DNA from 4 places in the Bacillus sp. CPT56D-587-MTF genome. Region 2 is predicted to be linked to each of the others. Evidence: riboswitches for the same ligand, from Rfam matches in the RefSeq annotation. Region 2 holds a riboswitch; each other region holds the start of a gene.
What was found. A riboswitch is a leader RNA that binds a small molecule or an ion and turns the genes downstream of it on or off. The one in region 2 is predicted to bind thiamine pyrophosphate.

Region 1: linked by a shared signal. The riboswitch ahead of thiT (energy-coupled thiamine transporter ThiT) and the one ahead of AC3WVZ_RS00120 (MTH1187 family thiamine-binding protein) in region 2 are both predicted to bind thiamine pyrophosphate.
Region 3: linked by a shared signal. The riboswitch ahead of thiC (phosphomethylpyrimidine synthase ThiC) and the one ahead of AC3WVZ_RS00120 (MTH1187 family thiamine-binding protein) in region 2 are both predicted to bind thiamine pyrophosphate.
Region 4: linked by a shared signal. The riboswitch ahead of tenA (thiaminase II) and the one ahead of AC3WVZ_RS00120 (MTH1187 family thiamine-binding protein) in region 2 are both predicted to bind thiamine pyrophosphate.

What each region holds. Positions count from the first base shown of each region.
Region 1 is NZ_JBYTEF010000001.1:4,449,904-4,457,866, reverse strand. Features, by position in the region: gene AC3WVZ_RS23020 (hypothetical protein) at 1-272, shown strand, start outside; gene AC3WVZ_RS23015 (LPXTG cell wall anchor domain-containing protein) at 452-940, shown strand; gene srtD (class D sortase, LPxTATN-specific) at 1,030-1,650, shown strand; gene AC3WVZ_RS23005 (response regulator transcription factor) at 1,690-2,379, shown strand; gene AC3WVZ_RS23000 (sensor histidine kinase) at 2,376-4,229, shown strand; gene thiT (energy-coupled thiamine transporter ThiT) at 4,437-5,105, opposite strand; TPP riboswitch at 5,192-5,293, opposite strand; gene AC3WVZ_RS22990 (FeoA family protein) at 5,488-5,715, shown strand; gene feoB (ferrous iron transport protein B) at 5,712-7,700, shown strand; gene AC3WVZ_RS22980 (FeoB-associated Cys-rich membrane protein) at 7,717-7,887, shown strand; gene AC3WVZ_RS22975 (lipoprotein BA_5634 family protein) at 7,924-7,963, opposite strand, start outside.
Region 2 is NZ_JBYTEF010000001.1:20,489-28,451, forward strand. Features, by position in the region: gene AC3WVZ_RS00100 (FtsK/SpoIIIE domain-containing protein) at 1-262, shown strand, start outside; gene AC3WVZ_RS00105 (replication-relaxation family protein) at 252-860, shown strand; gene AC3WVZ_RS00110 (cytosolic protein) at 868-1,944, opposite strand; partial or broken gene AC3WVZ_RS00115 (SDR family oxidoreductase) at 2,288-3,085, shown strand; TPP riboswitch at 3,138-3,239, shown strand; gene AC3WVZ_RS00120 (MTH1187 family thiamine-binding protein) at 3,341-3,661, shown strand; gene AC3WVZ_RS00125 (ABC transporter permease) at 3,633-4,406, shown strand; gene AC3WVZ_RS00130 (ABC transporter substrate-binding protein) at 4,403-5,401, shown strand; gene AC3WVZ_RS00135 (ABC transporter ATP-binding protein) at 5,398-6,147, shown strand; partial or broken gene AC3WVZ_RS00140 (P-loop NTPase family protein) at 6,144-6,338, shown strand; gene AC3WVZ_RS00145 (glycosyl hydrolase family 18 protein) at 6,782-7,963, opposite strand, start outside.
Region 3 is NZ_JBYTEF010000001.1:4,849,486-4,857,448, forward strand. Features, by position in the region: gene AC3WVZ_RS25080 (cytochrome d ubiquinol oxidase subunit II) at 1-609, shown strand, start outside; partial or broken gene AC3WVZ_RS25085 (arsenic transporter) at 981-2,267, shown strand; gene tnpC (IS66 family transposase) at 2,335-3,738, shown strand; gene thiC (phosphomethylpyrimidine synthase ThiC) at 4,072-5,832, opposite strand; TPP riboswitch at 5,945-6,060, opposite strand; gene lldP (L-lactate permease) at 6,132-7,793, opposite strand.
Region 4 is NZ_JBYTEF010000001.1:2,241,255-2,249,217, reverse strand. Features, by position in the region: gene AC3WVZ_RS11465 (heterocycloanthracin/sonorensin family bacteriocin) at 1-144, opposite strand, end outside; gene AC3WVZ_RS11460 (DUF3937 domain-containing protein) at 703-966, opposite strand; gene tenA (thiaminase II) at 1,364-2,053, opposite strand; TPP riboswitch at 2,181-2,286, opposite strand; gene AC3WVZ_RS11450 (D-alanine--D-alanine ligase) at 2,360-3,274, opposite strand; gene pdxR (MocR-like pyridoxine biosynthesis transcription factor PdxR) at 3,279-4,727, opposite strand; gene AC3WVZ_RS11440 (homoserine dehydrogenase) at 4,817-5,842, opposite strand; partial or broken gene AC3WVZ_RS11435 (esterase/lipase family protein) at 5,930-7,170, opposite strand; gene AC3WVZ_RS11430 (DUF3914 domain-containing protein) at 7,450-7,791, shown strand; gene AC3WVZ_RS11425 (lipoprotein BA_5634 family protein) at 7,857-7,963, opposite strand, start outside.

The DNA of each region.
Region 1 (7,963 bases), 4.4 Mb from region 2:
GAAAAATGGATTTTTTGCACTTGTTTGATCGTGAAGATGATCATTCTTCTTCTAAATTTACAATGAAATGGAATAAATGGAGCGAGAGTTGTAGGTTTGAAGAAGAGGCCCCTAACGAAGAGCAAAAGATTATTTTAACAAACCCTATTAAAGCGTGGGTTGTTCAACGTCGTAAGTGTAACGTCAAAAATCACTTCAAGAAAACTGAGCCGAGACAATTAGTTATCGCTCCAGCCCGTTCTACTTCCAAATCACGCGAAAGTAACATGTAAATAATTGAGACACACACCCGAAAAAAACATCGTACATATTGCGATGTTTTTTTCTTTTTCTACAATGAAATCTTTAAATGAAATATATTTCATCTGCATCTTATATTTATATCTCTTACTTATTCTAGTAATACATCCGGTGCGAGTTGATGAGAATAAAATATAAGGAGAGAATGAAAATGAAAAAGAGACTATTACCAATTTGTGCAATGGCACTTTTAGCAGTAGGATATTCTTCAGTAGCGAGTGCAGATACTGGAACAGTAACAAAGGAAGAAGCACAAGTGCAACAAGATAAAGCTAAAAAAGAAGAAGCAATTAAGGAACAGCAAAAGAGTGATGAGGAGAAAAAGCAAGCAGCGCAAGTACAAGAAAAAAGTGATATGGCTAAAAAAGAGGAAGCAATAAAAGTTGAGAAAAAAAGTGAAGAAGAGAAAAAGAGAATAGCGCAAGAACAGTTAAAAAACGATATGGCAAAAAAAGAAGCAGCGATAAAAGCCGAGCAAAAGAATGAAGTAGCTAAAAAAGAAGTAGCAAAGCCAGTTGTACAAGGTGAAAAATTACCAAATACAGCATCAAATAATGTAGCAATGATGGGATTAAGTGCATGTCTTGTAGCGGTAGGTACATTATTTGGTTTGAATCGTCGCAATAAGATTAAAGCGTAAATAAAATATTTTCCTATAAAGAATGGGATAATTTCATATATTAAAAATGGTAGGTTACTCCTACCATTTTTGGCATGGAGGAATGAAGAATGAAGTTACTCAATTATATCGGTATCATATTGATGGCTATAGGGCTATTCATGGGATCCTATTATGCTGTGGAATGGTATAAAGGAAGAAGCTCTGCCGGGCAATTAACTGCAGAAGAAATAAAGAGTCTTAAAAATATACAAGATACTCAACTTTCTCGTGAAACACCTGTAACTTCTCAAGTGCCTTCTTCTCAAACAGAACATAAAGAAGGAGAAAAGGTAGCGATGTTAAACATACCAAAAATAAAGAAGAAGTTTTCTATATATTGGGGAGCGGATGATACGACTTTGAAAAAAGGAGTGGGTATGTTCGTTAGTGATTTAACGACAACTCCATCTGGAGGGGGACATACTGTACTAAGTGGACATCGAGATACTGTATTTACAGATTTAGGAGAGTTGAAAGAAAAGGATACCCTTGTTTTAGAGTATGATAATAAAACGTACACATATGAAATTCAAAAGACATGGATTACTCATGCGGATGATCGTACTGTTATTATAAAAAAAGAAGAACCGATATTAACACTGACAACTTGTTACCCATTTAATTATATAGGGAATGCACCAGATAGATATATTATCGAGGCGAAGTTAACTGGCAGTTATTCAAAGTGAAATTATAGTTTCTGAAAGCGGGAGGGGGATATATAAATTATGTCAAAAAATATTTTAATTGTTGAAGATGAAGACATATTACGTGAAATATTAAAAGATTATTTTTTAAGTGAGCAATATGTAGTGTTTGAAGCGAGGGACGGGAAAGAGGCTTTAGTTGTATTTGAAGAAGAAGAGGTTGATTTAGTTATTTTAGATATTATGTTGCCAGAACTCGATGGATGGTCTGTTTGCCGAAGAATTCGAAAGACGTCCGAGGTGCCTATTATTATGCTGACGGCGCGCGTAGATGAAGACGATACGTTACTTGGTTTTGAACTTGGGGCAGATGACTATGTGACGAAGCCGTATAGTCCGCCAATTTTATTAGCAAGAGCGAAAAGGTTATTAGAAAGCAGAAAAGTGACAAAGCAACTTTTAGAGAATGAAGATGATACATTATCAATCCACGGTATTCACGTTCATTTTCCGTCTCGCACTGTTACGGTAGATAGAACCGATATTAATTTAACGCATACAGAATTTGAAATATTAGCGTATTTCATGAAAAATCAAGGAATTGTTTTAACGCGAGAGCAACTCATTTCAAGAATTTGGGGATATGAATTTGCTGGCGATGATCGAACGGTGAATAGCCATATTCGTAATTTAAGAAATAAATTAGGAGAGAAAGCAAAGTATATTACAACTGTAGTACGAACTGGTTATAAATTTGAGGGGAATATATGAGAAAAGGGATTGTTCTAAAATTATTTACTCTTACAACAGCATTATGCATGTTAATTTTAGCGACGATATTTATTGGACAAACGATATTTTTTAAACAATATTATGCGAATCGAAAAGTGGAAGATATTAAAGTGAATTTAAATTCCTTTGAGAAGAACTATTTAAATCATGCAGGAAATGCAGAAGAAATTCAGAAACTAGAGCAAGACTTTTTAAGAGAAAATAATACGTGGATTACGACATTAGATAAGAACGGGAATTTAAAACATGCAGATGATTTTTATTTTGAGGTAACGATAGATCGTAGGCAACAAAAGAGCTTTGGACAACAAATATTTAAAATTCCTTTAGGCAATCTCGTCAATATAGAGGAGATTGATAATAAATTATCGGAGCATTTTTTAGGGCAAGAAATTTATTTTTCTGGAGTGAGAAAAGAAGATAGTTTTATTCCATTCTCTTTTTCTTTATCTAAGCAGAATTTAAGCGGATCTAATAAACCGTTAGAAAAAGCATTTAATGAGAAAATGAGTAAATTAAATGAGGAGAAAAAGAAAGCAGCTGTGGAACAACTTGGTAAGGAAAAGAAGCCGGCTGTTCGGGAGCAAGCTGCTCAAGAACCAGATGTTTACATAGGAGGGCGTGTTACGAAAGTACAGTTTCCAGATGTAAAAGGCCCCGTAAATCCAATTTATAAAAACACTTTATTTTTGGATAGTATAAAAGAATTTCAAACGGATGTGTTACTAAAAGAGAGTAATCAAATAGAGTATTCAACAAAGACAATGGACTACGAAAAGAATGATATAAAATATAAATTATTAATGAAACCAATAAAAGAAAAAGACGGATCGGTAACATATATTTATGCGATGGCTTCTTTACAGCCGGTAGATGAAGCTGTACAAATGGTGCAAGATTATTATATCTATATCATTGCATTTGTAGTCGTTCTTATTTTTTTAGCTTCGTTCTATTACTCAAAACAAATTGCAAAGCCATTATTGAAAATAAATGATACAACAAAGAAAATAGCGCATTTAGACTTCACAGAAAAAATACCGATTACTTCGAAAGATGAAATTGGAGATTTATCGAAAAATATTAATGTGCTATCAAATAAACTCCATTCGCATATTGGACAGTTAGAAGAAGATATTGAAAAGGAAAGAAAGTTAGAAAAGACGCGAAAAGAATTCATTTCTGGTGTTTCACATGAATTAAAAACACCGCTAAGTATTATGAAAAGCTGTATTTCTATTTTAAAAGATGGGGTAGCTGAACATAAAAAAGAGTATTATTTTCAGGCAATGGAGAGAGAAGTAGACAAAATGGATACGTTAATTTTGGATATGCTTGAGTTAGCTAAATTTGAATCTGGTACATATAAAATGAAAAAAGATTCGTTTTATATTGATACAGTAATTGAAGGTATATGTGAACATCTATCTGTGGAAATAGAGAAAAAAGAACTTCATATTCATAAAAATATAAGTTCATTTGAAGTGATTGCAAATCAAGGCCGGATTGAACAAGTCATCGTGAACTTCATTACGAATGCTATACGATATACACCAAATAAAGAGGATATTATTATTTCTACAATAGATGAGAAGAATCGTATAAAAGTGTGCATTGAAAATAAAGGTACTCATATTGAAGAAGAGCAATTAGATAAAATTTGGGATCGTTTTTATCGCGTGGATACAGCTCGTCAGCGTTCACAAGGTGGGACGGGGCTTGGGCTTGCTATTTCAAAGAATATTTTAGAACTACATGATGCTGAATATGGGGCAGAAAATACAGAAGATGGTGTATTATTTTATTTCTATTTACCGAAAAAAGCGTAGACAATATGATCTATGCTTTTTTAATTTATTTTCATATTATCTTTACCTAATCTTTATTTTTAATCAGTATAATTTGTTTAGAATATGAGGTTATGTAAGGAGTCGATGAACCGTGCATAGCAATTGGCTAAGTATAATGGTATTTATTTTCTTTTGCGCATTTATTGTATTTTTAATTGATATTACGATATGAAAAAAGAGCGCTCATTAAGCACCCTTTTTTTGTGTATTCATTTGATAAGCACTGATGCTTTTGAATAATCGTGGTGAAGTGATAAATAAAAATATAAGTAAAACGGTACATAAAATAAAAGAACCAAGCATTGTACTTCCATTTACGATTAATGAATATAACACAGCTGATTGACCTTTCGGCGCATATTGTTCCCAGAAAATAATGCCGGCAATAAAGTGGCAGAAATAGCGAGCAAAGCTACCGATAAATGTAGCAAGGATAATATAAGCAAGGACTTTCTTACCCTGATTTTGTTTTGATGAATGTTTGTCTTTACGGTTACCTAAATTTGATTGTTCTAAGCTATTTTCATTGGATGTTAAAAGTGCTTTTTGAATTGGACGATAGAATAAGCCAGCAAATCCGATAAAAGCAAAGGCAATGAAGTACTCAATGAATGCTTGAACAGGTGTTAAAATATAAGCATCTCCCACGACAATTTGTAATAGTCCCCAAACTAAACCGCCTAAGAAAGCTGATTTAAAGCCCCAGCGGTAAGCAATAATAAAAATAGGAATCATAGCGAATGAGATAGAACCGCCTGTTGGAAGTTTAAGTGATAATGGTAAAATATCGATAATCATGGCGAAGGCTGCAAGAATAGCAGATTCGATCATCGCTTGTAAATTGGTGTTACGCATGTTGTCTCCCCCTAAATCCAAGTTGTACAAAAAAGAATAGATATCATAGGAGGATACGAAATACGTAAATAAAAATGAGGTATGTATTTCGGACGTTTGCACAATCCCTGCGTTAGCATTAACTAACAGGTTCGAAGGGTCGGAACGAAGTGTTCCCTCTCAGCGGCATGGCTCCCCCAGTGATAACGAAATTCTTTATTTGTTATTGTTTATTGTAAGCGAAATGGATGAGAATGGCAAACGAATACAGTATGACAATAATTGAAATAGAATTGTAGCGAAATGTTAATAAATATGAAGCAAAAGGGTATAGTACAAGAGAAATAGGGTGTGGTATAATTTTTTTGAAAATAATTATCATTCTCTTCTGAGGGGGAAGGTTATGAGCTTAGTAGATATTAAAATTGGAGAGAAAGTGTTAGTAAAAAGTATTCAGTCTTTAGATCAGCTATTAAAGCGTAGACTAGCTGCTTTCGGTCTTGCTGAAGGAAGCGAACTTCGCCTGAAACAGAAAGCGATGTTCAAAGGTCCTTGTACATTGGAGTGTCGTGGACAGTTAATTAGTATTCGTCATTGTGACGCGAAAATGATAAAGGTGGAATTAGCGTGAATAAGGTAGCTTTGCTAGGGAATCCGAATACAGGGAAGACATCATTATTTAATGCACTTACTGGTTCTTATGAATACGTAGGAAACTGGAGCGGTGTAACAGTAGAAAAAAAGGTTGGTAAATTAAAAGATAGACAAGGAACATTAATTGATTTACCAGGTGTTTATGATTTAAATCCAGTTTCACGTGATGAAGGTGTTGTAACAAACTTTCTATTAACAGAAGAATTTAATCATATGTTAAATATCGTAGATTCCTCGCAGTTTGAAAGAAATATGCATTTAACGTTGCAGTTACTTGAATTTGGTAAGCCAGTCTCAATTGGTTTAAACATGGTTGATGTGGCGAAGCAAAGAGGAATTGTCATTGATGTAAAACGATTATCAGAGCTATTAGGTGTAACAGTCGTTCCTGTTGTTGCAAGAAGTGGAAAAGGCTGTGAAGAACTGCTTACGACTCTTAAAGAAAATGACAAAAAAGAGAAAAAGCCATTCCTTATTTCATATGGTGTACAAATGGATGAAGGAATTGGAGAAGTAATTGCTCTTTTAGAGACAGCGAATTACGAGCATCCGAGATGGTTAGCACTTCAATTTTTAAGCAATAACGAAGTAGTAGAAAAAGAAATGAAAGCATTACCAATTTATAAGGAACTCATAGCCATTCGATCTCGCTTAGAAGGAAGACTTGATTGTACGTTAGAAGAGCACATTTACAAAACTCGTGAAGCGTATATTGAAAAGTTAAAAACAAATGTTATGAAGCATGAGAAAGAAGGGAAAATTCCTTTTTCAGAAAAAATTGATAGATTAATTACACATAAAATTTTAGGACTTCCAATCTTTTTAGCAGTTATGTTTTTTATTTTTCAGGTTACGTTTACGTGGATTGGTACACCTTTATCGGATATGTTAGATGAGTTTTTTGGTGGCCAGCTTACGGATTGGGTGACGGCTGGACTTACAAGTATTGGAGCTTCTGATTTTATTCAAGCACTAGTTACAGAAGGTATTATTGCCGGTGTTGGTGCTGTATTAGTATTCGTACCACAAATCTTTGCACTATTCTTTTTTATTTCATTATTAGAAGACTCAGGGTATATGGCGCGAATTGCAGTTGTTATGGATAGAATTATGGAGTTTTTCGGCTTAAACGGAAAAGCTTTTATTCCGATGATTATCGGTTTTGGATGTAACGTTCCAGGTATCATGGCTGCGAGAACGATTGAACAGGAAAAAGAACGTTTACTTACCATTTTAGTAACACCATTTATGTCTTGTTCAGCACGATTACCTGTATATGCATTATTTGCGGGCGTATTTTTCCCGCATAGTCAGGCGACTGTTGTATTTTCTTTATATGTTGCAGGGATTGTTCTTGCGTTATTAGTTACAAAAATTATGTCTCTTACAATTTTGAAAGCGGAAAAGTCTATTTTCGTAATTGAATTACCGCCTTACCGTGTGCCACAAGCAAAAACATTATGGCTAAGCACGTGGGAGAAAGGAAAAGGATTTGTTCGTAAAGCTGGTACATTCATCTTTGGTGGTTCGGTTGTCATTTGGTTATTAAACTATGCAGGTCCATCAGGATTTGGCGTTGATATGGGAGACAGTTACTTAGCGATGATTGGTGGATTTATCGCACCACTATTTGCACCGCTCGGCTTCGGAACGTGGCAAGCTGCAGCATCCCTTTTAACAGGATTTTTAGCGAAGGAAGTTGTCGTTTCTACAATGGCAATTATTTATGCAGTTAAAGAAGATGTGCTTGGAAATGTAATGGGAGCACATTATACAGCATTATCAGCTTATGCATTTATGTTCTTTATTTTATTATATGTTCCGTGTTTAGCGACGGTAGCTGTTATTAAACGTGAAACAGGATCAGCGAAGTGGACGATTTTCTCAGTCGTTTATCCACTCGTAGTTGCTTATGTATTAACGCTCATTATATACCAAGTTGGATCCTTACTCGGATTCTAGAAGGAGATGTATTGTGATGATGGTCAATATTATAATTGGAGCTATCATTTTTGGTTATGCAGCATATACGTTAGTTAATTTTGTAAAGAGAAGTAAAAAAGGAAAATGCGCGGCATGTTCTTTAAATAAGTCATGTCAGTCGCAAACTTGTAGCCCGGATATGGAGCAAATTGCTCATAATAAATAGAAAAAAGCTTTGCGAATTTCGCAAAGCTTTTTTGTTTTACTTTTTAATTTTTACAAGTTGAGAAGCTTCTACGCCT
Region 2 (7,963 bases):
CATGACAGTCAGAATGGGTTTCAGATGTGCTGATAGCATTAATAGCAATATCATGGGTACACCCGGAGCGGAACAGTTAGCACAATCTGGTCAGATGATTCTAAAATTACATGGGCTCAAGAAAGTGCAAGCGCCTTATTTAGAATTAAACAAAGCGAAACAAATGATTGAACCGTACCGTGTACCGAAAGATACAGTTGAGCTTCCGAGTCCTGAGCAAGAAAAACTACCTTTGTTTGGAGTGTTGAATCATGAAGAATAGAGATAAGGCAATCGTAAAGGATTTACAGCGATTTCGATGTATGTCCCGTGATGATATTATCGATTTGCATTTTCAAGGACGCAAGAAAGCTGTGACTTGTTGTAATACGGTGATGAAGCGGTTAAGAAGAGATGGAAGTGTGGATGCAAATGTATTACAGCAGCCATACATCTATTTCCCGCAACCGAGTACAATTCGAAAAACAAGTCAAAAGATTCCGCATTTCCTTGCTATTGTAGACGTATATAAGCAACTTCTTCAGTACGAAAAGCCGAAAGTATTCAAAGTTGAGCCAAAATACGGTAAAGCGTATATGGAACCTGATATATTTACCATATGGCGACAATCCCCGTTTTTCATAGAAGTACAGAATTCGGTTTACAGCAAGAAAGTTATGCAAGAAAAAGTAAATCGTTACGAATTCTACTTTCATAGTTTGGAATGGCAGCAAGAACCATGGCAACCGAAGAAATCCAAATATTTTCCCTCACTACTCATCGTTACGGATACACAATATGATATTTACTCTCCCAATTTTCGCATATTCCAAACAAAGTCTATTCATGATTTTATGAATCAAATGGTTGTGAAGGCATAGTAGCTCTTTAATATAGTCCCATTTCATCAGATTCTTCTTTTGATATTTTGTAATATACACCTGGAACAAGAGAGCTGTCTATTGTCTTTGTGGCTGGCTCTTTTGAGCCAGTATCTTCTAACCAATTGTAAAAAACGAATGGCTTGTCATTGTTAGGTACGTCAGAAGAGCTTGTATGCGCTTTTTTAGGTGCTTTAAGTAGTTTGATGTTGTCCGAATAGACACGAGAAAATAAGGCTTGTACACTGTCTGTAAGAATACCGTTGTTTTTTAAGAATCTATCAATTTTTCCTAGCGCATTAAATGCAAGACGAAATAGACTTTCATCACAATTGCTACCTACACGCAGACCAATAATCGATGCGGTAGTTTTTAGAATAGGATGATACGTTCCGGCTTTGATTGTATGGTACATCATTTCTTGGTATTCGTTCACAAAATACGTATGGACTCTTTCGAACTCTTTGTGTATATCGTTTTGCGCTTCATTTAGCTCAATTTCAATTGATTCCATTAAGGATACTCTATCATTATTTTTTTCTTGTTTTAAAGTAGTTAAAGAGTTAATAGAGTTATTATAGTTAGAACTCGTGTTTTCATCTTTCAGGCTTACAGCCTCAACGGTTTCAGGGTTTTTCTGTTCGGCAACCTGCTCGGCATTTTGTTCGGCAATTTGGTAGGCATCTATGTAAAATACTTCTTTCATGATTGTTGTGAAATTAGGGTGCGTTTTTAATACAAATACATATTTATTCTTACCATCAGCTAATCCAGCGACTAGGATTTCACCTGTTTGTTTTAATGCACGAACAGTATCGGTCACAGTTCTTACAGAACAGTCAGCCTTATCTGCTAGTGTTTCAGCAGAAATCTTGCATATGCCATTTCCTGAGAGCATGTAAATAATATGATCCATTACAACTTTCCGCTTAGAGCGAGAAGGAAATAGACATTCAAAACTTTGATTCGCATCATCGACACGTTTTCTCATAGCAGCTATAATTTCATATTTCTTTTGCGTGCTTAATCGATTTTGTTGTATATATTTTTGAACATCAGCATTATAGGCAGTCAATTTTTTCATAAGGGCTCGTCTCCTTTGGAAATAAAAAAGCAACAGTATGCCACAAAATGTAAGCAAACTGTTGCGGAGGAACCCTTATGTACGATAAAATAAGGTACATAAAGAGTTACAGCAGGTGTTTGCCTAGTTACGTTAGGCGAACGGTTAATAAAGTGTCTCACCACTTTATTAACACGCTGTGCTCTTTTATTTTTTTAGTTTTTATTTCGATTTTTTCGGTAACGGATTTGGTCACAAATAACCAGAAAAGTGTTGCCATTTATAATTTTCGATATAGTACAAAATTGCGTAATGTTGCGGTTCATTACGCTTTTAGGCAGTTTAAGTTTTATAAATAATAGACTTTGGAGATGTAAAACAATTTGAAAATATAAATGTCCAAGGAACTAGCCGTATGCTAACATTAGCGGAGAAAGGTGCTACATTCCATTTTATTTCTACAATTGGTATCCCGTTAGAATTAGCGGTAGATCAATGGGATACATACATGAAAACTGGTGATTTTAATTACAGTGTAGACTTAGAGAATGTATATTCAAATAGTAAACTACAAGCGGAAAACATTGTTCGTGAAGCAATGAAAAATGGTTTGCGTGGAAATATTTATCGTGCAGGTAATTTAGCATGTCATTCAGAAACAGGTTCGTTCCAACAAAATATTGAAGGAAACGCATTTTATCGTCCTATTAAAACAATGCTATTAATTGGGAAAGCACCAAATGTGAAGTGGAAAGTTGATTTCACACCAATTGATTTTGCTAGTAAATCAATTGTATCGTATTTGCAAGATGCGCAAATTATAGGAGAGACGTTACATATTTGTCATCCACATCAAATTGAGTTTGAACAATTTATACAGCTAATTGGAGAGTGTGGATACAATCTTGAAATGGTTCCACTTTCAGAATATGTAAATACCGGACTTGCATTAGCGAAGGGAAATGAAGTAATAGCAGAGTTAATTGCTTCTCAAGTTGCAGGAGATGGAGCGCAGCAATCTGAAATTGTAATGGGTACGCGTAGAACGAATAAATGGATTAAGAAAAAAGAATTGATAGTACCAGCAATTAATAAAGAATTTATTCAGCAGTTATTAGCTCATGGTGAAAAAGTTGGTTATTTTCCAAAAATAATGAAATGATTATGCATGCTTTTGTTTGTTCAATAAAATAAATCATGCTACAATGAAAACGAATTAAGGACCGGGGAGCCAATTGGCTGAGAGGATGTAAGTAAACATCGACCCTCAACCTGATCTGGATAATGCCAGCGTAGGGAGTTACTTAAAGTGATGTAGCATATGTTATTCTGTAATAACTTGCATAAAAGGCTTTCCTACGCAGTAGGAAAGCCTTTTCTTATTTTTGAAATTTATTTTTATAAGGGGGATTTTATTATGTCACAACAAGTTACAATGTCATTTTCAGTAGTACCACAAGCAAAAACGAAAGATGTATATTCTGTTGTCGATAAAGCAATTGAAGTTGTGCAACAATCGGGAGTTCGTTATGAAGTAGGGGCAATGGAAACAACTTTGGAAGGAGAATTAGATGTACTTCTTGATGTCGTTAAACGTGCGCAACAAGCTTGCGTCGATGCTGGAGCAGAAGAAGTGATTACTTCTATTAAAATCCATTATCGTCCAAGCACTGGTGTAACGATAGATGAAAAGGTTTGGAAGTACCGTGATGAATATGCAAAACCAGAAGCAATCTAAACTTATTACAACTATTTGGCTTATCCTTCTCATTGCGATATGGGAAGGATCTGTTTCATTATTTAAAATCGAACCGTGGATTTTACCAAAGCCTTCTGCCATTGTTCAAGAATTAATTGGGATGAAAGATTTACTATTACCAAATACGATGCAAACACTGCAGGAAGTTATAATTGGACTATTCTTTGCAATTTTATTGGGGACGAGCATCGCAATTATTATGGACGTTATACCGTTATTTCGTATTTTAATAAATCCATTGCTCGTTATTTCGCAAACAATTCCAATTGTTGTACTTGCACCGCTATTTATTATTTGGTTTGGATATGGGATGTTGCCGAAAGTAATGGTCGTAATACTCGTTTGTTTCTTCCCAATTGCGCTTAGTATTTTAGAAGGTTTTCAAACAGTAGATAAAAACATGTTGAAACTGTTACAAACAATGAAGGCGACAAAATGGCAAGTTTACCAGAAAGTAAAATTTCCAGCAGTGCTTCCATACTTTTTCTCAGGTTTAAAAATTGCAGTTACATATAGCGTAATGGGGGCAATTATCGGAGAATGGCTCGGTGCAAGTGAAGGATTAGGCGTTATGCTTACGAGGGCTACAAAATCCTTTTTGACTGCCCGAGTATTTGGTGTTGCAGCAATCATCGTTATGGTGACATTATGCCTGTATTTTATCGTAGAGTTTATGGCAAGAATAACAGCACCATGGATATATAGAAAGGACGGCAGAAAATGAAAAAAGGTTTGAAAGTTATGTTAGCTGCCTTAGTAGCGGTAGGTGTGGCTGGATGTAATCCGGCGAAGAAAGAAGAAAGTGCAAGTAAAGATCAAAAAGTAAAAGTAGTATTAGATTGGTTTCCAAATACGAATCATACTGGCTTGTATGTAGCGCAAACGAAAGATTATTACAAAAAGCAAGGATTAGATGTAGAAATTATTCAACCAGGTGACAATGTAACAGCAGAGCAAATGATAGCATCAGGAAAAGCAGACTTCGCAATAAGCGCACAAGAAAATGTAACGTTAGCTCGTGTGGAAGGAATTCCTGTTGTATCTGTAGGAGCGATTATTCAGCATAACACTTCAGCGTTTGCATCGCTTAAGAAAGATAATATGACGTCACCGAAAGATTTTGAAGGTAAACGTTACGGCGGCTGGGGAGGACCAGCGGAAGAAGCGACATTAAAGACGATTATGGATAAACATCAAGCTGATTTTAATAAAGTTGAAAAAATCATCTTAGGACAAACAGATTTCTTTAAATCAATCGGTCGTGATGCAGATTTCGAATGGATTTATTACGGTTGGGATGGTATTGAAGCGAAGCGCCAAGGAAAAGAGTTAAATACGATTATGGTGAAGGACTTAGATCCAGCGCTTGATTTCTATAGTCCTGTTATTATTACGAGTGAAAAACATACGAAGCAAGATAAAGACTTTGTGAAAAAGTTTATGAGTGCAACGACAGAAGGTTATAATTTTGCAATTAAGGAACCGAAAGAGGCTGCTGATATTTTAATTAAAGCTGTTCCAGATGTAAATAAAGATTTAGTTCAAGAAAGCCAAAAATGGTTAAGTACGAAGTATCAAGATGATGCTAAAGCATGGGGAGTACAGAAGGAAGAAATTTGGACGAATTACATGAATTTCTTATATGACAACAAAGTTATTAAAAAGAAAATCGATGTAAAAGATGCTTTTACAAATGAATTCCTTCCAAGTGAAAAATGAGCGGATTACAAATAAAAAATATAGTGAAATCTTTTGACGGAAAGAATGTATTAGAGAATATTAGTGCCTCTATACAAGAGGGAGAGTTTGTTTCCTTTGTAGGACCAAGTGGTTGCGGGAAAAGCACATTATTAAACATGATTGCAAATGTTGAAAAACCAACAAGCGGGAACGTAACGTATAACGATAAGCAAGTACAAGAGCAAGATGTTGTTAGTTATATGCCACAACAAGATTTATTACTACCGTGGCGATCAGCTTTGCAAAATATCGTTCTTCCGTTAGAAATTGAAGGAAAGCCGAAAAAACAAAGGCTGACAGAAGGAATGGAAGCATTAAAGCAGTTCCAACTAGATGAATATGCAGACCATTATCCAGATGAATTATCTGGTGGTATGCGTCAAAGAATTAGTTTTCTGCGCACATATTTATGTGAAAAGCCAATTATGCTGCTGGATGAGCCTTTTGGTAAATTAGATGCATTTACAAAAATGGAAGTACATAGCTGGCTTTTAAACTCTTGGCATCAAGAAAAGCAAACAATCGTTATGGTGACACATGACTTAGATGAGGCAATCTTGCTTTCAGATCGCGTATTTATTTTATCTCAAAGACCAGCGTCAATAGTTGGCGAGGTACAAGTGAAATTACCTAGGCCGAGAACGATGGATATGTTAACATCACTCGAATTAAAAAAGGATAAAGAAGAGATTTTAAGTGTGTTAGCTCCTTATATGAAAAAATAGAAAAAGCTGATGTTTTAATTTTAGACGAACCGACTAATCATTTGGATGTAGAAACTAAGATGGCTTTACAGGAAGCGTTACAACAATACAAAGGAACGGTTTTAATTGTCTCACATGAACCTTCTTTCTATGAATCGTGGATAACAAAAGTATGGAATATAGAAGATTGGAATACTGAACAATATGAATAAAGAAAAGGCATTAGCTTTTAGGAGCTAATGCCTTTTCTTTGTGATTAACATGATTTTCGAGAACTCTTACATGAGAATTGTATGAAGAAGCACTCTTATGGTGCGCTTATAAGCGTGCTTTTTCTTTTGTTATATTTATAATACGAAAGCCTTTCCCTAACAGGTGACTATCTTTCTTTATATATATAGATAGTTCAAAATGGAATGAAAATAATTCCTTTATGTAAAGGATAATATGGATATTATAGGAAGACAATAGAAATTAAAGGAAATTCATGTAAAATTCAAATGAACTTCATATAAACTTCATATTAGAAATTAAATATAATTATAATAGGTTATTATGATATTTTTGATTTTTCGTAAAATTAAAAGTTTGAATTTAGGAGGTATTGCTCAAACCTAAATTCAAACTTTAGTGAATTAATTAATGGATATTACGTCTAGTTTTCGCTAATGACGGTATTTAAAAGTTCGGCAGGATTACCTGTTCCTGCACCGCCAATTGTAATAGATCCACCAGGAGGAATTTCACCATTCCATCCTGCGTTCGTAATTACATAATGATTATTTGTTTTACTACTAATTTTAGAATCCCAAACTTGTGTTAAATTACCGCTATAATCAAATTCTAATTTCCAATTTTTAATAGGAGTCGTTCCATTATTTTTGATTATAATCGAGAAGTTATAACCGCTGCCCCAATTCGAAGTGACTGAAAATGTAGCAGTACCATTTCCATCAGGAGGTGTCGTATTAGCTTCATCCGTTTTGACAGTAAGAGCGGTAGGTTGTGATTTATTTCCAGCAGCATCTTTGGCAATTATTGAAAATGTGTATTCCGTATTAGGTTTTAAGTTTTTAATTGTAATGCTATTTGTTGTTGTACTCCATTTCTCTTCTCCAGCAGTAATTTCATATTCCATAACTCCTACGTTATCAGTAGATGCAGTCCAGTTTAATTGAACTGAGTTTGAATTTTTATTCGTAACTACAACGTTTTTAACATTCGTTGGTGGCTCAGTATCTTTTTGACTAATAGGTCCACCAAGTAATTCTTTTACTAGCGTATCAAGTAATTTTGGACCACTGCAACTATATTTTGGACTTGTACGGCAATCTCCGCTTAGTTCCCAAAACATTGCTCCACTTAAACCTTTCGTCTTTATATAGTCTGTTTTGTATTTCATAGATTCATTGTCATCGTAGCTAATAAATGTGCCTGTAGTTGCATTATATAAATAAGGTACTTTAGCTGTGTCATTCCAGTAGCGTACAAAACCATTTTTATTAACGTAATTGGCTGCTAAATCACCGTAATCATACACACCTGTGTCACCGGTAGAATAATCATCCCAAGTACCTTTAGAAGCAAGTTTCCCATCACTACCTGGTTTGCAAGGTTGATATTGTCCGTTATTTTCTTTGCCACAACTTTTCCAGCCACGTCCGTAAAAGGGTACGCCTAATACTAGTTTATCGACTGGAACACCTTCATTTGTATAAACATTTATAGCACCATCTACGTAAAAATTCGTATTTGCTGCTGGGTCATTTGGATCCTTATATAGAGCTGCATTATGATTAGAAGTAGCTTCCCATCCGCCGTGGAAATCATATGTCAT
Region 3 (7,963 bases), 4.8 Mb from region 2:
TATATTACAATGTCTGAAGGAAAAGAAGTACTCCTGTATGGAAAACTTCTTTCTAGCCCGGTTATCTACTGTTATATGCTCTTCGGACTAACGTCTGAACTGTTTCTCTCCTCTCTCTTTCTCGCTGATTTTGCGAGAGAACAAAGTTCAGAAGATACGTATAGAATTTATAGAAGAAATGCCATCATCCTTGGTCCTGCAACACTCGTTACAGCGATCATCGCTCTCGTTGTAATGGATCCAGAAACACATTGGCTTATGCAAGGATTAATAAAGCAATTCCCGTGGTTTACAGTTTCTATTGTTTTATTCGTTATCGGATACTCGTCCCTTTGGTGGACAAACAAAAAATACAATACACTAGGATACCCTCGCATTGCCGTTTTAGCTGTCGTCGCTCAATATGCATTTGCAAGCTACGCTTACGGCGTCGCCCATTTACCGTATATTATTTATCCTGACGTAACTGTATTTACAAGCTTTACAACGACAGAAACGTTCTATGCACTGCTCATTCTATACGCAATTGGGATTGCAATTTTATTACCAGGATTTATTTTCTTCTGGAATTTATTCTTGAAGGATCGTACTTTTTTGAAGGAAAAATAATATAGTCTTGGAGTCTGTCCCAAAAGGCATTTTGGAATAGACTCCTTTTGTCATGTTTTGTTGATAAGTCGATATATTTTAAAAATCGCCAATATATTTCAATAATCGCTGATATATTTTAAGTTGCGCCAATATATCTCCATAATTGCCCATATAAATTTCATTTACTATTTTACTGCCCCAATAATTTATAGACTCCTCTCATAATAGTTATTTCACTATTCGTGACACTTGTCCTTTAGCATGAAAAACACATATTCGGTTCATCTCGTTATACGTCTAGTTCTTCTTATTTTTTGCTGAATATACTACCAATATAAACTTGAGACAAGCTACATCTGTTCAAGGGAAAATAGAAAGGTAGGCAAAATATGAGCATTGAAATATGGATTACTATTATTGTATTCTTCTTAACGATGATTGTTATCTTTTGGCGGCCTCGCGGTTTAAATGAGGCGTGGCCAGCAGCAATTGGTGCTGGCATTATCCTAATCACTGGACTTGTGTCAAAACCAGACGTCATAGATATTGTTAGTAAAATAGGAGGGGCCTCCATAACAATATTAGCAACTATTGTTATGGCAGTTATATTAGAAAGCTTCGGCTTCTTCCATTGATCCGCAGCGAAACTGGCAAATCTAGCGAAAGGTTCTGGACGCCGTCTATACTGGTATATTCAATTATTATGTTTTCTTATGACTCTTTTATTTAATAACGACGGTAGTATTTTAATTACAACTCCCATTTTAATTCTTCTTCTAAAAAATCTTCAATTAAAACCACATCAACAAATTCCTTATTTATTAAGCGGAGCTTTAATCGCTACCGCATCTAGTGCACCAATTGGTGTAAGTAATATCGTAAACTTAATTGCATTAAATATCGTTAATATGACTCTTTATATGCATACTGCTATGATGTTTGTACCTGCAACATTAGGCTTATTATTTATGTCATGGCTCATGTATACAGTTTTGAAGAAAAAACTTCCGAAAAAATTACCTGTTTCTTCATATGATATTGAAGAAATTTTCTTCACGAAAAACTTCCATCCACTAAAAGGAAATAATTCTGTTGATACGAAACAAAAACGGACAAGATTCATGTTAAAAGTATTAGGTTTCGTCTTCCTGATGCGCTGTCTTCTATTCGTTGCATCCTTCTTATCCATCCCAATTGAAATCGTTGCAGTACTTGGTTCACTCGTTCTTCTCATTTGGAGATGGTACTACTTACGAACAAATCCTGTCGATATTTTGAAAAAGACACCGTGGCACATTTTAATTTTCGCCTTCTCTATGTACGTCATTATTTACGGACTCCACAACGCAGGATTAACAGCTGCACTTGTACAATGGCTCGAGCCAATTGTGAATCAGCATCTACTCTATGCTAGCTTTGCAATGGGCGGACTTGTATCCATCCTCTCTAACGTCTTCAATAACCATCCTGCCCTTATGATTGGTACAATTACATTAACAGAAATGGGACTAGATCCAGTCACATTAAAAACAATCTATCTTGCAAACATCATTGGTAGTGACATCGGTTCACTATTACTACCAATTGGTACACTAGCCTCACTCATTTGGATGTATATTCTGAAACAAAACAAAATTAAAGGTAACTACTCAGCCACCTTTCGGTGTCTTTTTTAAATTTTACTAGTTTCATATGCCTCCCATTTGTAAATACTGAGTATATCAAACAGGGGAGGTGAATCTTATGGTCGATCGAAAAATTATTTTAGATACATATAAAAAAGGACCTGAAGCTGTTATTTCTTTATTTGAAGAAACATTTTCTAAGTTAGAAAAACGTATACAAGAACTAGAAAATGCTTCAAAAAAAAACTCCAAAAATAGTCATAAGCCACCTTCTACAGATGGTTTGGGTAAGCCCGTTACAAAAAGTTTGCGCAAACCGTCTCATCGTCAAACGGGTGGCCAGTTGGGCCACAAGGGACATACTCTTGGTTTGACAGCGACTCCAGATCATACGATTACACATTCTCCTACATATTGTACTTGTTGTCATACTTCCTTGAACCACGAGCCTGTAAAAGGGTATCGCATTCGCCAAGTGTATGACTTACCACCTATTCAGATCGAAGTGACAGAACATAAAGTAGAACAGAAAGAATGCCCACATTGCCATTCTATCCAAGAAGCCCAATTTCCTTCGACAGTATCTCGTCCTGTTCAATATGGTCCAAATATAAAAAGACTGATTCCCTATTTAACGCATTATCAATGCATTTCTTTGAAGCGAACAAAAGAATTCTTTCAGGATTGTTTTGGACATTCTATAAGCGAAGGAACCCTGGTAAATCATACACAGGCTTTCGCTTCTCAATTGCAGCCATTCATAAAAGAAGTAAAGGAAAAGATTCTGCAGTCTCCTGTTGTCCATTTTGATGAAACTGGTATGCGTGTAGAAAACAAAACACAATGGTTACATACTGCCAGTACACCGGAGGTGACATTGCAACATATTCATCAAAAACGTGGAAAAGAAGCAATGGATGCTGGAGAAATCTTGCCATCTTTTTCTGGAATTGCGATGCATGATGGTTGGAAATCGTATGATGCGTATACAGATTGTCGTCACGTTTTATGTAATGCCCATCTCTTACGAGATTTACAAGGAATTATAGATAGTACTGGAGAACAATGGGCACAACAGATGCAGAAATTTCTAACGCAAGCGTTGACGATGAAAAAGCAATCCGAAGGTACCATGCCAAAAGCGACGCAAAAGAATCTGTTTATTATGTATCAATCCATATTGAAAGAACAACAGATTCTTTCCACGAAACAAAAGAAGAAAGGAAAGCAGACGCCTTCTCAAAATTTATGGAATCGCTTCGTCAAGTATTCTGACAGAATTCTAGCGTTTTTAGAACATCCAGCCATTCCATTTGATAACAATCAAGCAGAACGGGATATTCGGATGACGAAAGTAAAACAGAAAGTGTCTGGGACTTTCCGAAGTAAGAAAGGCGCAGAATCTTTTTGTCAGATACGAAGCTTTATGAGTACCATGAAAAAACAAAAACAATCGGTCTTACAAGCGATAAACCAAGTCATAGAAACTAGAACGGTTCCTTGGAATAACACGACTTCATAAGAGAATTTCTCTATTTGGCATAGATTCTTTCTCTGATTGGAGTATTTTCTTTTCATGTTTTCGAATCGGAAACATGTATTTGGCCTGTTTTTTTATTTGAAGAAGCTGAGTAGTTACAATTAAAGTAAAATGGAAAGACTATTTAAGTGTATCCCTTATCGTTATCCCGCTCACAACAGTCGTCACACTATTCCTCTTATTCTACTGGGTACATCTCTTCTTTGCCTTATAAACAACAGAAGCCCCATTTGCTACCGTCTTAGCAAATGGGGCTTCTTCTATAATAAAGTTAGGTACTACAGTGTGATCAATCAAGTAAAGAGGTGTAACATATTATTGATATAAATGACTACCAGCTTCTTTAAATTCTTCTGCTTTCTCTTTCATTCCTTTTTCAATTGCTTCTGTCGTTTCTAAATCATTTTCTTTTGCATACTCACGAATATCATGCGAAATTCTCATACTACAAAACTTCGGTCCACACATTGAACAGAAGTGAGCTGTCTTTGCCCCTTCTGCAGGCAACGTTTCATCATGATATTCCATCGCACGTTCAGGATCTAAAGATAAATTAAATTGATCGCGCCAACGGAATTCGAAGCGTGCTTTTGAAAGTGCATCATCACGCTGATGAGCCGTTTTATGTCCTTTCGCAAGATCAGCCGCATGCGCTGCAATTTTATACGTAATAACACCCGTGCGTACATCATCTTTGTTTGGCAAACCTAAATGTTCTTTCGGCGTTACATAACAAAGCATCGCTGTTCCAAACCAGCCAATCATCGCAGCTCCAATTGCAGATGTAATATGGTCATAACCTGGTGCAATATCTGTCGTTAGCGGCCCAAGTGTGTAAAACGGCGCGCCCTGACAAATATCAAGCTCTTTCTCCATATTCTCTTTAATTAAGTGCATCGGTACGTGTCCAGGTCCTTCAATCATAACTTGCACATCATGTTTCCAAGCAATTTTGGTTAATTCGCCAAGTGTTTCAAGCTCAGAAAACTGTGCTTCGTCATTTGCATCTGCAATAGACCCTGGACGTAATCCATCTCCAAGAGAGAACGAAACATCGTACTGCTTCATAATTTCACAAATCTCTTCAAAGTGAGTATATAGGAAGTTTTCTTTATGATGGAATAGACACCACTGCGCCATAATCGAACCACCGCGCGAAACGATACCTGTCGTACGCTTTGCCGTGATTGGAATGTAACGAAGCAATACACCAGCGTGAATTGTAAAGTAATCAACGCCTTGCTCCGCCTGCTCAATTAACGTATCACGATATACTTCCCACGTTAAATCTTCTGCAATTCCGTTTACTTTTTCCAGCGCTTGATAAATCGGTACAGTTCCAACTGGTACAGGCGCGTTACGAATAATCCACTCACGCGTCGTATGAATATTTTTACCTGTAGATAAATCCATAATCGTATCTGCACCCCAGCGCGTTGCCCATGTCATCTTCTCTACTTCTTCTGCAATCGAAGAAGATACAGCTGAGTTTCCGATATTCGCGTTTACCTTCACATGGAAATTACGCCCGATGATCATCGGTTCAGCTTCTGGATGATTAATATTCGCTGGTAAAATAGCGCGGCCTTCTGCGATTTCCTTACGAACAAACTCCGGCTCTACCCCTTCACGAATCGCAACATACTCCATCTCAGACGTAATAATGTCATTACGTGCATAGTGCATTTGCGTAACGTTTGCACCTTGCTTTGCTCTAAGTGGCTTGCGATCCATCTGCGGGAAAACAGGTGTATGTTTCGAAGCCACTTTCACACCGTCATCCTCTGGTTTCACTTCACGCCCTTCGTATGCTTCTACATCACCACGCCCCAGAATCCAAGAATGGCGCGGCGTTGGAATCCCCTTTTCTAACTCCACTTTATACTCAGGATCCGTATAAGGGCCGCTCGTATCATACACACGAATTGGCGGATTTGGAACGCCATTCGTTTCGCTTTGTTCAATCTCACGCATCGGTACTTTCATACCTTCTCGTGGTCCATCCACATACACTTTCTTACTCCCTGGTAAACTCGATTTCAATTCAATTTGCTCAGCTGAAACAGACTGTTTCATAACCTTTGTTGCCCCCCTGTACGTGACAAGGACGAGATATGGCCAGCGTATGCCAAAATAAAAAGAGCCAGGTCCATAAAAAAATAAGGACCTGGCTCATAAAGACATCATTATGTAAAGCCGTTAACTTCCCTACGCTGGTACGAGCCAGATCAGGTCCAAAGGGTTAAGAAGTTCACGCGCTTCTCTCTCAGCCTACGCATACGTTAGGCACCCCTAGTTTATCACTGATTTAATTTTCAATACTTTCCCATCATACACCATAATCTGAAAAATTCAAAGCTTATTTCTTTTGCTCTTTACGGAATCATCCACGTTAAATAATACGCCTGCACATACGTCATAATACCAACAATAATTACGAAGAATAAGCTATGCTTCACTGTAAAACGGAACAAATCCGATTCTTTTCCAGCAAGACCAACCGCTGCACAAGCGATCGCAATCGACTGCGGGGAAATCATTTTACCTGTTACACCGCCTGTTGTATTTGCTGCAACGAGAAGCACTTCAGATACGCCGACTTGCTGCGCTGTAATGGCTTGTAAATTTGAGAACAGTGCATTTGCAGACGTATCAGACCCTGTTAGGAATACGCCAATCCAGCCTAAGAATGGTGAGAAGAACGGGAATAGTCCGCCAGTTCCGGCTAATGCTAACGCTAACGTAGAAGATAGACCAGAATAGTTTGCGATAAATGCAAACCCTAGTACGAATCCGATAGATAGAATTGGCATTTTTAATTCGCTTAACGTTTCTTTAAATGTCACTACTGCATCTTTTACATTCATTTTCAAAATAAACATGGAAATGATACAAGCAATTAAAATCGCCGTTCCGGTTGCTGATAATACATCAAACTTCAAAATTGCCTCGTAAGGCGTTGATTTATTTACAATCGGCTCTGCTTTCATTACTAGATTATGCAGACCTGGAATTTCAAACTTAAATACAAGACTTGCTAAAGCCCCTCCTGGAGCGAATAATGCCTTAAAGAAACTTTGGCTCCAAATGACTACCATAACCGTTAATACGATAAATGGAGACCATGCCTTCACTACTTTTCCAAACGTTAATTTCGGCATCGATGCTACTGTCGTTGTTGCTGCTACTTCACTATTTGCTTGCCCGGATTGATAAATTTCTTTCGGCTGCCAAACTTTTAAGAACAGCGCTAAACTAATTAAACTTACAAGTGCCGATGTAATATCCGGAAGTTCTGGTCCTAAAAATGTCGCTGTAATGAACTGCGTAATCGCAAATGAACTACCCGCTACAAATAACGCAGGCCACGTTTGTCGTATCCCCTTAAATCCATCCATTAAAAATACGATAAAGAATGGCACAAATAATGATAGGAACGGTAATTGATGCCCAGCCATTTGTCCAATTTTATGTGGATCAATACCTGTTACTTGTCCAGCAACTGTAATCGGAATTCCCATCGCTCCGAACGCCACTGGTGCAGTATTTGCAATCAAACAAAGACCTGCTGCGTATAAAGGATTTAACCCAAGCCCCGCAAGAAGTGCTGCTGTAATCGCTACTGGTGCCCCAAATCCTGCCGCTCCTTCTAAAAATGCTCCAAATGAAAATCCAATTAAAATAACAAGTAGACGATGATCGTTCGTAATCGATAATACCGATGCACGAATCACATCGAATTGACCTGTTTTCACAGAAATTTTATATAAAAATACCGACATAATGATAATCCAAGCAATTGGCCATAATCCGTATAAGAAACCATATCCGGTCGCTGCCATTGCCATCGTGAACGGCATTTTATAAGCGAATAACGCTACTAAAACTGTAAGTACAACTGTAATAAATCCTGCCACATACCCTTTCATGCGGAAAACTGCTAAAGCTAAGAAAAAAAAGATAATCGGAATAAGTGCTACCGCTGCCGAAATCCAAATGTTTCCGAATGGATCATAAACTTGTGTCCATGTGTTCATTGTTCTCTCCCCCTAAAGAATCCCCTTTTAAATAGAATAACCTCATCAATAGACTATCAGGTCATCATACCTTTAAGTCTAAAATAAAAAAACGTTTAAGAAAACGTTTTCAACAACTTTCATTTATACTGTACCATAACAATTTCCATTAAAAAAGATTTTTTTGAAAA
Region 4 (7,963 bases), 2.2 Mb from region 2:
ACAACGACCACAACCGCCACAGCGACGAGCAGCATCTTCAATATAGTAATATGGATATTGGTTTTGCTGGTCCCAATAGACAATATTTCCAGATCGGTAATCATTAAGACTTAGCGCTTGTAGTTCTTGTTGAAACTGATTCATTTTCATAACCTCCGTTTATAAAATACAACCTCATCGATGCTTCCCTATGTTTCTGTTCGTTACATCTAAGTAGGAATAGCGCTACAAACTAAGTTCAATACGTACACCAACAAAGTATGACTTATCACTAAATGATGCACCTTGTTCATATACCTATTTTTGCTATGGGCTCATTTTTATAAAGTGAAACTTTAATCAGTGGGGTTTTGTTCATCCCCTACCTAACTTCTTTGCTTCCGCTGAATTTTGAGGTGGGGGGCTTACTGCCCGGCAAATAGCGGGATAAATAAAAATTAAAAAATATGAATTCTAGCGTCATATCTTCATACTTACTAAGTTCAATTAATTTCTCAATAATTATGATGCCATGTCCTATATATTTCCGTGTGCTGCTTAGATTTTTCTGTACTGTAAATGGCTTTCGCTATAACACCTCCAAGTGACCGGTTTCTATGACAGATAAGAAATTCCTACAAAGAAAAAAGCCCTAATTAGGGCTTTTCATTCTATTTCTCCAGCAAAACTCTCTATGAAATTCCTAATAGAAAAAAGACACACTTAGATTGATGCGTCTTTTTGTGATGCCTCTTTTGTGAAATCATATAAAGCAATTGCGCCTAAAAGAACAAGTATACCTTGAGGAACATCTAGCAAAATGGTTTTCCAAATTTCTGGAATTACCCATTTAATATCTGCTGCTGTTTCAAGATATGTTTGGAAATAGCTGATTGTAAAATTAATTATCCCTAAAAATACAAACAACGATAAACCAAATCGAATTAATTTCTTATTTGTAAACATATAACACCTCTCAAAATTCATTGGATATTCCTGCTTTTGCTTCTTTATATTTCCATATATTTATATCTAATTTTAACACATAAAGAACTCAAAAAAATACGATATGCATATTTGCATATCGTATTAACAACATTCCATGATAATTTAGGAATTCCTGCGAAGAAAAAACAACTCCGTTACAGCTAATAGCTCGGGTTTCTTTTCTTATTTAACTTCATACCACCAACATTTACGTTCTTTAATTGTAAAATAAATGTGACAGAAGTTTATCCAGTTAATGCGTAGACAAGTAAATGAGCTAAATTATCGATATTCTATTTCGCCATATCCGTAGCACTAATAACTTTACGCAAATTTGACAAGAAAAAATATATAGATAGGTATGATCCAGACCTATCTATAACATTACTTCTATTCTTTATCCAATTACGTCTTTTACGTCTGTATCCACTGGCCACTTTTCTAATGTATAAGCCATTTCCCAAAATGAATATTCATATTGACTGCTAATAATAAAATGCTGTTTCATACGTTTGCGGTCTGCCTCTGTTACTTTTTCAGCGATAGTATCTAAACGTGTAATTTGTTCTTCAACTAGCGTACGGAACCAATCAGATCCATAAGCAGAAATCCATTCGTTATAAATTGGCTCTTCCGGCTGGCACTCTTTTAAGCGTTCGCCAATTTCATAATACAACCAATAGCAAGGTAAAATTGCTGCAATGATATCTCCTAAATGCCCTTCATACGCAGCACGATACATATGTGAAGTATACGCATATGCAGTTGGCGCAGGAATAAAATTATCTTTTTCTTCTTTCGTTATCCCTAGTTTTTTAGCAAAATTCTCATGTAAAGATAACTCTGCTTCATATGTATTTTGAGCATGATGTGCCATACGAGCTGTCGTCTCTAATTCAAGAGCTTTTGCAGCTCCTAAAGTTTGTACTCTAGCAAAATGACTCAAATAATATGAATCTTGAAGCACATAATAACGAAAACTAGCTAAATCTAACGTTCCTTCACCAAGTTTTTTTACAAAAGGATGGTTAAAACTCGCTTCCCAAATTGAATCTACTTCTTTACGTAATGATTGTGAAAAAGTCATTTAAATCCCTCCAATAATGTATAAAATATAAGTATTTATCCACAATTATTAAAGCTGTAAAATAAAAAAACTTTCTTTACAGGCGTAAAGAAAGTGAAATTGACAGTATTTATTTACTCATTAAATAGCAACGTCTTTCCCACTTCCCTACGCTGGCATTAACCAGATCAGGTACTAAGAGTCTCAAAATCACATTTGATCTCAGCCTATAAAAGGCCCCCCTAGTGGATAAATATTTTGTTTTTATAATGTATTCATCATAGCATACTTCGTGAAACTGTCAAAAGAATTCGTTATATAATCTCCTTAAAACCCTTCTTCATTTCTAACTTTTAATGATGTTTCAATAATCATATCTAATAGTTTGCTATAACTAATCCCCGCTGCTTCTGCACTTTTTGGCAATAAACTTGATTGTGTCATCCCTGGTAATGTATTAATTTCCATTACATATGGAATTCCGTCCTTCACCATCATATCAACTCTTGCATAAACACTACACTTTAATGCTTTATAACAAGCAAGTGACGCTTTATTTACACGTTCCTTAATTTCTGCTGGAAGTTCGATAACTTCCTCAACTGTACTAGTATCATCATATTTTGCATTATAGTCAAAGAACTCGGCTGCATGTCGAATTGAAACTATAGGTAACTGTTTTCCATCCAGAATTGAACATGTAATTTCATCACCTTTTATATACTTCTCAATTACTACTTCAGAATCCCATTCGAATACAGTTTCTAGCATTGAGATCAATTCATTTTTATTGTAAACGATTTTCACTCCGACACTCGATCCGCCAGAGTTTGGTTTTACTACTAATGGAAATCCTAACTTATCTAACTGGTCAAGCTTTAGATCCTCCATTTTTGTAAGTTCAATCCAATCTGGTGTTTCTACACCTTCATAACGTAAAATCTTTTTCGAAATATTTTTATCCATACATATACTGCTAGATAACATATTACTTCCGCTATAAGGAATCCCTAAACTCTCCAGTGTTCCTTGAACTGTCCCATCTTCTCCGTATTTTCCGTGTAATGCGAGCAACGCAAAGTCAATGTCTTTCGCTTTTTCAATTAAATCCATTTTTTCATTTAATGTAATTGGAACTATTTCATATTTATTTTTATCTAAATGAGCAATCATTTCATTCCCCGTCATAATTGAAACTTGTTTTTCAGACGATACCCCGCCCATAATAACACCGATTTTCATTTTCTCAACTCCAAATTTCATTTTTTAATGTATCACCAATTATTTTAATTCCCCGAACTATTTCTTCTTCTTTCAAGCGCGAAAAACCTAATCGGAAAGTGTTCGCTCCTTCTCCATCAGAGTAAAAAACATCTCCAGGTGAAAACGTAACGCCTTTCTCATAACACTTTTGTAAAAGTGTGCGGGCATTCATATGCTCTTCTAGCTCTATAAATAAATGAAGTCCACCATCTCCAGTCATTCTTTTAAAAGGAATGTACTGGTTACATGCCCCGACAGCTAACTCATATTTTTTCTTATAAACAGATCTTGCCTTTTTTAAATATTTTTCAAAATATCCCTCATGTAAATATTGAAACAGAACAGCTTGATCTAGCGTAGATGTGTGAATCGTTCTTGCTCTTTTTACGCTTTCTAAATAATGAATCAGCTCTTTATCTGCAATAATCCAGCCTACACGTAAACCAGGGAAAAGTACCTTTGAAAAGCTACTAATATAAATCACATTATTGCCAGCTCCCGCAAAAGTTAATAATGGAGCTAAATGTGAACCTGAATAACGTAATTCTTCATTAAATCCGTCCTCTATAATAGGAACCTTGTATTTTGAGAATAACCTCATCAATTCCGTTCTTTTCTCTGAACTCGTAACAATACCGGTTGGATTATGATAAGAAGGAATTAAATAAGCAAAATCAAAATCTTTTTCACGCAAACTTTTTTCAACTTCATTCGTATCAATACCATCCTCATGCATATCAATCCCATGAACTTCAAGTCCATGTAAACGGAAAAGCTTAAGTGCAGCGTGGTGAGTTGGATTCTCACAAATGACACGCCCGGATTTTTTTGATAAAGAAGAGAGTACAATATCCAACCCTTCTGTAAATCCATTTGTAATTAGAATATCTTTATTCGAAATGTCTACACCTTTCATTTCCATGTAATGAAGTAAATAATTCATTAACGGTCTATATCCCTTTGCATATCCGTAGTTCAATACGATGTCCCCTTCAATGGACATACGAGTAAGAAAAGCTCTTTTGAAATTTTCAACATCAAATAGCTTCTCATCCGGGGCTATACTATTAAAAACAATCATTTCCTTTGCCCAACGAACACCATGTTTCATTAAATCTAATTCGTCCGCTAATGCGGTCACTGTATTAAGTTTATTTTTCCAATCTATTTCAACAGACGAAGTGTTAGATATATCCACCTTCGCAACAAAGTTCCCTTTTCCTTTAACTGCATAAATGAGTCCTTCTTGCTCTAAATCTGCATAAGCAGCGAGTACAGTGTTTCTACTCACACTTAGTAATTCACTTAGTTCCCTTGTTGATGGGATTTTTTGATCCCCGAGCAAATGCCCTTTCATAATCATCTTTTTCAAATAGTCTTTTAATTGAATATAAACTGGACGATCTTTAACAACTTTAAAATCCTTAAACAATTCCTTACCCCCTGCAATCATTTTTGCATATTTATTTCATTCTCAAAAGGTCCACGACATATGTATTTTTTATAAAGGGCGGTACGGTCTTACAAATCTTTTCGATATAAGTTAATTACATCTTTTAAAGCTGCAGCTGCAGCGCCTCGTGGATTAGAAGCCCCACCAATTGTAGTAACTTGTCCCATCGTATCTGTAAAGAATGTAATTCCTTTTTCGGTCCCATTTACATTTGCTAACGGATGATCTTTTTCTATTTCGCACGGTTCAACATTTAAATTCACATTGCCACCCTCATCCTTATATATTGATGCTATTAATTTAATAATTTTATGTTGTTCCTTAGCGTTTTGTATTTGCTGTTTTGTAACGTGCTCAATTCCTTTTATATGTATATCAGTAAGTGTTTTCTCTGTTTCCATTAAGCTGTTAGTCAAAAGTAACAATTTACACGCACTATCTGAACCACTTATATCTAATATAGGGTTTGTCTCAGCAATCCCTTTATTTTGTGCTTCTTTCAGCGCTTCTTCAAATGTCATATCTTCCTCATACATTTTCGTAAGAATATAATTAGTTGTTCCATTTAATATTCCTTCTATTTTATCAATACTGCAACCGGCTAAACTAAATTGTCCGATATCTAGTGTCGGCAGTGCAGCGGCTGTTGCACCGCTATATCGAATTCGTACATTTGCGCCTCTTGCTGCTTCATTTATTTCTCTCCAGTTTGTAACGAGCGCACCTTTAGAAATTGCTACTATATCCATCTGTTTCTCAATCGCTTGTTTCATATATTGTTTCCCTGGATTTCCATCTTTAAGATTTGTAACCGTTGATTCTACCAATACAGTACCACTTATGCTAGTTATTGCACGTTCCTTCGGATGATACTCTAAATATTTTTCAATTGCAGCGGTACCGCCACCATACATCAATAAATGATGAAGAGATAAGCCTTCTTCATTATGTATTGCAATATTTCTCCCTAATACGCCACTTACAACTAATTGAATCCCATATGTTTCATATATATATGAATATTTTTCATTTAATAATTTTATAAACTCTCTGCCTACTGTTCCGTATCCTGATAATACAACTTGAATTTTCATAATATCCCCCCATATTTTTCTACCAAATCCCTCTTTCAATATAATATAAAGCGCTCTCGAATTCCATCGAGAGCGCTTTATTATTACCTATTTCGGTAAACGTGATAGCTTTTCAGCAATTGTTCTATAAAACTCTTGAATGCTAGAAAAACCTAACGAGTCTGAAACACTTAACCCTACCATGTCGAGATGGTCCCAATTCGCTTTCGTTTCGATATGATTCCATTTTCCAACCTGTAATGACTCATTATTATTTACAGCAACATTAGAAGATGGTGCAATCATGGAATTTGTATTTACTACACCATCATTTTGCCACCAAGAAGTATCAACTAGCGGACGGTTTTCTTCATATCTCGCATAAGAACCTAAGAAAAATGCATTTCCCATTAACACTTTATTCATCGTTATATGAGGCAAATGTAAACCTGTTATAGGTGCTGCTTGTGATGCATGTCCACTATAGGATAAATAATACACATCTGGTTGCGTCTTTACCCAATTATTTAACTCCTTTGCACCATCTGTACTTAAATCCCACTGACTTATATCTTTTGTATTTTTCCAAAGTGAACTATTTAGAATACGATTACTATATTGGAAAAAGGACTCTCCAGCATTCTTCTTTATACCCCATTGATCCAATTTAAAATCATATAATGTAAATTATTGTTTCCTCCAAAGCTTGCAGCTGTAATGAGTAAATCTTTAACAAACGGCAGTAGAAGACTCCCATCCGCAAGTGTTGTACCGTTGTGAGGGGTTGCTAATGTTGTAACACTATGAACATATGATTTTCCGCCTTCAAATAGTGGTGATATTTTGGTGTTTGGGTGATTTTTCACATAATTCTTTTCTTCAAGACTACCTTCTTTTAATAGCTGTACTAATGTTCTAATCGTTTGTCCACCCATGCTATGTCCAACTAAATGAACTTTATTTGTTTCACTCCAATTCGGCGCAAAACCACTATAAGTTCTGCCAAAACGATTATGTCCATGTTTCTCAGCATGGACTGCACCATAGTCTACTGTCCCACCGCTAATTTGTGCATACAATTCACATGCACGATCCCAGTTACTAGAAACAGGTCCAACAGCTGCGGTATGTACCGTATAACCATTTCGTTTCAAATCTTCCTGTATATCATGAACACCACCCCAATATTTTACGCCAAGCATTTCTTCTCTACCCCATCCAGCAAATCCATTCACCAATATGATAGGATAATTATTTTGTTGCCTCTCTTCAGCGTATGATATTTTCGCTGCGAATGAACATACGGTCACTAATGCAAAAAAACATATTTTTAAAAATAACTTCCCCATACTTTCTCCCCCCTAATAAAACGTTTACATTTTTCTTTTTAACTAATTAACAGAATAATTTAACAACTTAAACATAATGTAAAGTATTTTATATACTTTGTATATATAGAAAACATATACAAATGTTGATAAATATTAATTCAAGTAAATATTTACTTTTTACAATATAACTTGTAAATCTATTTATTTAGATTTATAATTAGATATAGTTTCCTCATGTTAAAAAGATTTAAAAACCATAAGAAAACTAATCTCATTGCTTGAAAAGGAGGAAAAATCATGCAAATCGGATCAAATATTCATACATTGTCTCAACCTACTAAAATAACTCCATCTCATCTTGAGCATAATACCATCTCTTCTACTAAACTTGAAAGTAAGAAAATAAATGATCCTATCAAGTTTGATATTCGTTTATCTGAAAAAGAAATGAAACAGCCTGAGCATAAATTTAATGAATTAGATTTATGGAAGATGCTAAAAGATAAAGGTGTTCCTTTATGGATTATACTTGAAATGCTACAAAAGGCTCGTAAAGAAAAAGAAGCACAAAATAATTCAGTTCAAAATTCAAATGCGATTGAAGAAACGAGTGAGACTCGATTAAATGAAGTAATGTAAGTTATTTAAACGGTATTAAAAAGAGCTCGAGGTTGATAAAGTATCCATCAACCTCGAGCTCTTTTTTAAGATTTTTCTCCAATCGTTACAAACTGAATTGATACCTCATCTCTATAACCTTCAATTAACTTTCTTACTTTTACTTTTTCATTAATCAACGTATTATCTGTCG